2 regions of the Pseudoalteromonas sp. S3776 genome follow, and region 2 is predicted to be linked to the other one. Evidence: riboswitches for the same ligand, from Rfam matches in the RefSeq annotation. Region 2 holds a riboswitch; the other holds the start of a gene.
What was found. A riboswitch is a leader RNA that binds a small molecule or an ion and turns the genes downstream of it on or off. The one in region 2 is predicted to bind cobalamin.
Positions count from the first base shown of each region.

Region 1 (4,218 bases), on a different contig from region 2:
TAAAATTTCTAAACGAGGTATGGACGTGGCAAGCTTAGATTTGCAAGATATTACTCGTGCTGGCAAAAATGTGTTTCGTAATGTTGTACTTAAACAAGGCATCGAAAAAGACATGGCTAAAAAAGTAGTTAAAGCCATTAAAGACTCAAAAGTAAAAGTACAAGCTGCTATTCAAGGTGAAGAAGTACGTGTAACGGGTAAAAAGCGTGACGATTTACAAGCCGCTATGCAAGTCGTTCGTACTGCAGATTTAGGTCAGCCTTTCCAGTTTAAAAACTTTCGCGATTGATTAGCTAAGTCCTGCCATTAGTATTTTAAAGTGAAAATTTAAATGTGTGGTTATTAAATGTAATAGCCACACATTTTACCCCGTCCTAATTACAGCCTTTATTTACTCGCAACCCTAAACCCCTTTTACCTGCGTAAAATCACACTACTGTGCTTCCATACTCTTTGAACATTATTTAAATGCATTATTAAACCTGCTTAGTACGCAGTTGCGTATATTAGGCTATTCTTAATATCAATATTACTTAATAGTGACTGTTAAAGGCTTTAAATGCTTAAGTTTTTTATTTTTATAATTATTATTGTGTGCAGTAAGTTTAGTTATGCTAAGCCAATAAATGTAGATGTGTTGGTAGAGGACGGTTACTTTCCAATTATTATTAATGCTGAAAAAGAGCAAGGGGTAGCTCCAGAGTTTATTAAAATACTCAATGATTCTCAAAATGACTATAAATTTACGCTTAACTCTTTGCCTGTAAAAAGGCTCAAAAAGTGGGTGGAGTGGGGTGAGTTTGATGTGTTGTTTTTAATGGCTAAGCAATGGGTGCCCGAGGGATCAAGAAGCGCCTTACAGGAAACGAGTTTTTATGTTATTGCTAAAAATGAGCTATATACGTTAGCACAGAACGCCCAAAAGCAAAGCTATTTCGATGACTTACATGCTTTAACAAAAGCGGGGGTATTGGGGTATTCCTATCGTTTTGCTGATTTTAAAACTGATGCACAATATTTAAGTGAAGAACACCAAGTTAGTTTAACAATTGATGAGTTTAACGTTGTAAAAATGCTGCTATTAAAGCGAGCAGATGTAGGGGTTATAAACAATATTGCTTATCAATATTTTAAAAAGAATAACATTTTTAATATGGACCTACTTTATAGGAGCAATACACCAGATGCTATATACGATACTCACTTTTTAGTTAACCCTTCGCGCAGTAAAATTTCGGTAAAACAAATGGATAAGCTTTTAAATGCGCCCGAAATAAAACCAAAAATCACCGCGCTTTTAAGCTCATATGGCATAACCTCTAGCTTTACACAAAACAATTAATTTATTTTTTAGCTATATAGACGTCCGTTGACATTTGTAAACAAACTGCTCACAATAACCGCCTATTTTCAAGGTGCTTGCTGGTTGCTAAATACAGGGTTTAAAGTATTAAAACTAACAGCAAGATAATCGGGAAGTTGGTGAGCCTTTATGACAAAAGCAATCCCAACACTGCCCCCGCAACGGTAAAGTATTAACGCATTTATGTGTTTACTGAGTCCGGAGACCGGCCTTGAAGTAATCTTACTTACTTAAATCTTTGCGGTGGGCAAAGATAAGGAACATCATGCTAAATAAAACAACTCTTGGCGTTGCTATCTCGGCTGCGTTGTCTTTTTCTGCCTTTGCTTCAGAAAATCCAATTGAAAAAATCACTGTAACCGCTAATAAATTTGAACAATCAATAAATAATGTTTTAGCAAGCGTTAATGTTATCAGTCGAGAACAAATAGACAAAAGTAATGTACGCGATTTACCAACCTTACTAAGCACACAAGTGGGTTTTCAAATTAATCCTAATGGGGGCTTTGGCCAAACGTCGGGCGTATCTTTACGTGGTACAGGTTCTGGCGATACGTTAATTTTAATTGATGGCGTTCGCACGGGCTCAGCCACACTTGGCCAAAAAGCACTAAGTAATGTGCCGCTAAATAGTATTGAGCGAATCGAGATCATAAAAGGATCGCGTGCCGCTGTTTATGGCTCAGACGCCTTAGCTGGTGTTATTAATATAATAACGCGCGAAGCGAGTAATATCTCGCTTGATGCCACATTTGGCTCTAATGCCTATCAAAACTACCAGCTTGCGGGCTCTGTTAAATCGGCTGATGTGACTAGCGCTTTTAACGCCGGTTTTGAAAAAACAGATGGCTTTGACGCGCTGCAAGGTGTTGCCCCAGATGACGATGGTTACGAAAATAAGAATCTAGGTTTTAAAGTCAATTATGTTGATGCTCACTATGGTAATTTTAAGCTACTAGGTCAGTACAGCGAAGGTTACGCAGATTATGATAGCAGCTTTAGCCCTGCTACGAGCACAGTTGAAAGAGGGGACTTTAAAAACTATCAGTTGTCGGCGCAGTGGAGCAAAAACTACACTAACCAATCTCATGCTCTTGAGGTTGCTTTTGCAACGGATGATTCTAACAGCACGTATGTAGATTTTTCTACAGGTGGGCCAACAACCAGTACGTTTATTACTAAACGTTCGCAAGTAGATTACAACGGCCAATACCGTTTAACTAATACGCTTAATATTAGCGGCGGCGTTAATTGGTATAAGGATGATGTATCACACAGTTCTCAAGCTTTTGATGAAGATAGCCGCGATGTATTAGCTGTGTTTGTTGGGGCTTACTACGACACCGATACTGTGCTTGCCAATTTAACTCTTCGCCAAGACGACGATGAACAGTTTGGCGATGAAACAACCTATACTGCGGCGGCCGGTTATCATTTATCTGAAAATTCAACATTTAGAATTAGTCAAAGCACGGGTTTTAAAGCACCTACGTTTAACGATTTATACTACCCAAACTTTGGTAATCCGGACCTGCAACCTGAAAAATCAACAAACCGCGAACTTGGTGTTAATGTTAATTTTGATAGTGCACAAGTCGATTTTGCAATTTTTAGAAACGATATCGAAGATAAAATTGATTACGATGCAAACTTTGCATTAGCTAATATAAACGAAGCTCGCTATGAAGGGGTTGAGTTTAGCCTTGCTCAGCAAGTTTTTGGGTTTGATAGCCACTTTAATTTTGCGTACTTAAGTGCTGAAAATAAAGAAACCGGCGATGAGCTACGCAACGTTGCCAAGCGCACTGTTAATTGGGAAATCGCAAAGCAGTTTGGAGATTTTGATGCTCGCATTGATGTGCAATACCGCAGTGATCGCGAGGGAGCTGTAACGCGCCTAGGATCGTATACACTTTGGAACCTAGCGGGTAATTATCAAGTAAACGATAGTATTGAGTTGTCGCTTCGTGTAGAGAACCTATTTGACAGAGATTACAATGTGGTTGACTCAAGAGCTGACTTTACAAGCGGTGAAGTCTACTACTATAACACCCCAGAACGTCGCTTTTTTGCAGGTGCAAGCTATCAGTTTTAATGGCGTTATTTAATATACAAAAGCCCGATTTATATCGGGCTTTTTAATGTGAGTTTAGAACCAATTTAACAACGCAAATTAGCTAGTCAGCTAAAAACGCTTTAAATACAGTTTCAAACTTGTGTAATTTAGGTGCTATTAAAATACTACAGTAACCTTGCTGTGGGTTTTCGTTGTAGTAATCTTGATGATAATGCTCTGCAGGGTAATACGTTGTAGCAGGGCTAACCTCTGTCACTATTGGCTCGCTAATATGGTTTTGTAACTGGGCTATCATCTTATTGGTTTGATTTAATTGCGCATCGTTGTGGTAATAAACAACACTTCTATACTGTGTGCCAATATCGTTACCTTGTCGATTTAGTTGCGTGGCATCGTGTAACGTAAAAAACATGCTAAGCAGTGTTTCAAAGCTCACTACATCGCTGTCAAACTCCAGTTGAACAACCTCAGCATGACCTGTTGTACCTGAACAAACCGATTTATATGTGGGGTTGTCGGTATTGCCGCCAGTGTAACCTGAGCTGACATTTATTACACCCTTTACACGCCTGAATGCGGCGTCTATACACCAAAAACAGCCTCCACCAAATGTTGCTAGTTGTGTTGATGTGCTCATAAGTTGTCCTAATTATGTATGTTGCAGTATTACAGCGAGCATAAATTGATTGCGCCGCAACAGCAAGTTACGGCGCAGTCTAAGCTCAGTTAAGTTTCTTCGCTGTCTTTTAGCGGGTGAGAGTCGGCTTGCTTATTTAAT
Region 1 is NZ_PNCU01000007.1:29,138-33,355, forward strand. It holds gene CWC16_RS03990 (YajQ family cyclic di-GMP-binding protein) at 1-289, shown strand, start outside; gene CWC16_RS03995 (ABC transporter substrate-binding protein) at 560-1,342, shown strand; cobalamin riboswitch at 1,410-1,579, shown strand; gene CWC16_RS04005 (TonB-dependent receptor domain-containing protein) at 1,629-3,458, shown strand; gene msrA (peptide-methionine (S)-S-oxide reductase MsrA) at 3,541-4,077, opposite strand; gene CWC16_RS04015 (efflux RND transporter permease subunit) at 4,167-4,218, opposite strand, start outside.
Region 1: another riboswitch for cobalamin. It lies ahead of CWC16_RS04005 (TonB-dependent receptor domain-containing protein); the one in region 2 lies ahead of CWC16_RS16195 (ABC transporter ATP-binding protein).

Region 2 (4,218 bases):
AAAGAGCTAATAGAAACCTTGATTAACTTATTACCTAAAATAAATGCTCATCAGCCTATTGATGAACACTAAATACCGACTATTATTTTTAGTGAGATTGAGTGGGTACAATTTTGTTTATTAAATATTCATGTCGGTTTGTTTTCAGAATTTAGACACTTTTATTAAAATAAAAAGACAAAAATGTTTCCTTTGTAATATACCTGTCATTTAACGATGACAAACTGCAGTTGTTTTAAAAAATTAGTTTTGTGATTATCGAGGAAATAACATGAATTGTGTAAAATCGAGCTTATGTATCGCTCTAGTAAGTGGTTTATCTTTTAGTGCGTTTGCAGATGTTGATGTATACGGTAAAGCGAATGTTACTGTGCAATCATCTGATGACGGTGAAGGGTCTTTCACTGAAATTAAAAGTAATGCATCTCGCTTTGGCCTAAAGGGATCTGAAAAGATTACAGATGGATTAGAAGCGGTTTATAAGTTTGAGTTTCAAGTTGATGTATCTGATGCTGACTCTAAAGGTGATAACGACGACAATATTTCTGCACGCAACCAATACGTAGGTTTAAAAGGTGCTTATGGTCAAGTTGTTGTGGGTCGTAACGATACGGCACTTAAGCAATCACAGGGCAAATTAGATTTATTTAATGATCTTGAAGGCGATATTAAAAACGTCTTTAAAGGTGAAAACCGCTTGGGTGATTCAATCACTTATACATCTAAAAGCTACGAAGGTTTTAAAGTACTTGCTACATTTATTGCCGAAGATGACGTAGATGCAGATAACGGTTATTCAATGGCGGTTACCTACGGTGACGCTGCACTTAAAAAGAGTGCGGTTTACGCCTCGGTTGCAGCCGATAGCGAAGTAAATGGCTACGATGTAGTGCGTGCGTCAATCCAAGGTAAAGTAGAGAGCTTTAAATTAGGCGCTATGTACCAAACTCAAGAAAAAGTAGACGGTAGCGCAGAAGCGGATGGCTACTTATTAAACGCAGCCTACAGCATGGGTAAAAACACGTTTAAAGTGCAGTACCAAGCAATGGACTTTGATGATAGCGATGACAAAACGGCAGTTTCTGTAGGTGTTGATCATAAGTTTAATAAAAACATTAAAGTATTTGGTTTTTACTCAAGCTTTGATATGGACAACAATGTTGACCAAGACTACGTTGGCTTAGGTATGGAATACAAGTTTTAACTATTCGCTAAATTAGTTAAAACGCTCCCTTTTTAACCGTGCCTAGGGCGTGCTGAACTTTGATGGTTGAATTTGCAGCAGCGTGTTTGGTTTTTAGGCAAGGCAGAGCCTATGAAGTGTGGTTATTCCACATAAATAGGCGATAACGCAGCATAAATGCCAAACATGCGCTGCCCTTCGGGTTCTTCTTAGGGGCGATAAACTCTTTGTTGCTCGATTTTCACTTAGCCCACTAGGTTACAAATCTCGCGCCGCGATTTAATCGCCCCTAGATTGAACAAATTTCAATCCGCAAAGAACAACACGCCCTGATGTGCGCGGTTTTTTTGCTTTAAATTATTTACTTACCCGCCCATAATAGACGCTCATTTGGAATGGGGTGAAATTCCTCAACTATTCCCGTAACTGTAATGAGCAGCGTGCTTTAAGTCAGATACAAATGAATGAAATATTTTAACGAGCGGGTAAACTCATTTTATTAGTGCACTAGTTTTTTAGCGGTGCCTTAGTGAGTGCGCGTTTTTAAAGGACTCACTTTGCAAACTACATTAGCGCCAAACACGCCTTTATTAGACATTCAAAATGTGTCGTGGGAAGTTGATAATCACGCCATTTTAAACACTATTAATTTGCCTATAACAAAGGGGAAATTTATTGGCTTAATTGGCCCAAATGGGGCGGGTAAGTCGAGCTTACTGCGCTGTTTGTATCGCTTTAATAAACCCACCACAGGCAAAATTACCTTTAATCAGCAGGATATTTGGCAGCTTAAAAGTGAAGATTACGCAAAATATGTTGCTGTCGTTCTGCAAGAAACGCCTGCTCAATTTAACCTAACGTTATTTGATGTGGTTGCCCTTGGGCTTACGCCTCATAAACCACTATTTAGCGCCACTACCCACAGCGACAAACAAAAAATTACACAGGCAATAAAAACCGTAGGGCTTGAGCAGCAGTGTAAGCAAAATTTTGAATCACTTTCGGGGGGCGAAAAGCAACGAGCATTAATTGCCCGCGCTATAGTACAACAACCGCAATTACTCATTATGGATGAGCCAACCAGCCATTTGGATGTTAAATACCAAATACAAGTGATGGAATTAGCAAAATCGCTAGGGGTCACTGTGTTTGCCTCATTTCATGATTTAAATTTAGCAGCTGCTATGTGCGATGAACTGGTGGTTATTAATAAGGGCAAAATAACACATACAGGCTCGCCTGAGCAGGTACTTAGTGAAGAAATGCTAGCAGATGTTTTTGGGGTATGTGCACACGTAACCAGCCACCCACAGCGCACAGAAAATGGCCAAACTATTCCTCATATTACTTACTTTTATGGCTATTAATTAAATGGATATAACAAACATAAACCCGTGGACTGTTTTTATAGCTGCCTTATTAATTGCGCTGGGCAGTCTTTTTAGTGCACTGAGCTTTGGCGCAGCAGATACGCCGTTAAGTGATGTACTCACCGGTGTTTTATCAGCAGGGGAGGGCTCGCTTAACGCACGTATTATTTATGAGCTTAGGTTGCCCCGTACTTTACTTGCCTTTATGGCGGGCGCAGGTTTGGCTATTGCTGGGCTTATTTTGCAAACGGTTACTCGTAACCCGCTCGCCGATCCATACTTATTTGGTATATCGTCAGGTGCGTCGTTTGGGGTTGTACTGCTTATGGCTGTAACAGGTATAAGTGCTGGGTTTATGTTATCGACTGCTGCCTTATTAGGAAGCTTTTTAGCTATGGGCTTATTGATACTTATTGCTGGGCGGCAAAAAAATACGCACGTAGAGTCTATGTTGTTAGCGGGTGTGGCGCTGTCGTTTTTATTTAGCGCATTTACCAGTTTATTGCTGTATTGGAGCGACCCGCAAGCAGTGGCTGGTATTTTATTTTGGACGTTAGGCAGCTTTGCCCGCGCGCAATGGGCCACGTTATGGTTGCCATGTGTGGTTATAGTGGTGTGTATTGGCTTTATGCTGAGCTTTAAAAGGCAGTTAAATGCGTTGCTTCTTGGCGATGAAAGCGCCATAACGCTTGGGGTGCGTGTACACCGGTTTAGAATTTTAATGCTGGTATTGAGTTCGTTAATAACGGCCGTGCTGGTGGCCTTATGTGGCGGTATTGGTTTTGTAGGTTTAATGGTGCCGCACATAGTGCGCTTTTTTATATCTCAAGGCAGTACTGCTGGCTTACTCATCACAAGCTTAGTGGGCGGCACGTTTATGGTGTGGGTCGATGTGCTTTCGCGCTCATTACTTAAAAACCAAGAGCTCCCTGTAGGGGTGATTACAGCAGCTATGGGTAGCGCATTTTTTCTAAGCTTGCTCTTTTTTAGAAAAACAAAGGCATAGTGCGGATGAAAACCTTAATGATTCAAGGCACTACGTCAGATGCCGGAAAAAGCACCTTAGTCGCTGCGCTTTGCAGAGTATTTGCAAAGCGGGGGGTAAAGGTTGCGCCTTTTAAACCGCAAAATATGGCGCTTAATAGCGCGGTTACAAAAGAAGGCGGCGAAATAGGCCGAGCGCAAGCTTTGCAAGCAATAGCGGCTAATGTAGAGCCTCAAAACGACTTTAATCCTATATTACTTAAACCAAATAGCGATACGGGCGCACAAGTTATTATTCATGGCAAAGCCATTAGTAATATGGAAGCGAGCAAGTATCACGACTACAAAAAAGTGGCGATGGATGCGGTGCTTGCCTCGCATAAACGCCTAGCTAAACAGTTCTATTTATTATTGGTTGAGGGCGCAGGCAGCCCCGCAGAAATAAACTTGCGCGAAAACGACATTGCCAATATGGGGTACGCAGAAGCGGTAGATTGCCCTGTCATTATTATTGCCGATATAGACAAAGGCGGTGTGTTTGCGCATTTAGTGGGCACACTTGCGCTGCTAAGCGAATCTGAGCAAGCGCGCGTAAAAGGCTTTGTTATAAACCGCTTTAGAGGCGATATCAGTTTATTGCAAAGTGGTCTAGATTGGCTTGAGTGCTATACGAAAAAACCT
Region 2 is NZ_PNCU01000042.1:107,773-111,990, reverse strand. It holds gene CWC16_RS16205 (LysR family transcriptional regulator) at 1-72, shown strand, start outside; gene CWC16_RS16200 (porin) at 272-1,204, shown strand; cobalamin riboswitch at 1,536-1,659, shown strand; gene CWC16_RS16195 (ABC transporter ATP-binding protein) at 1,741-2,550, shown strand; gene CWC16_RS16190 (FecCD family ABC transporter permease) at 2,555-3,559, shown strand; gene CWC16_RS16185 (cobyric acid synthase) at 3,565-4,218, shown strand, end outside.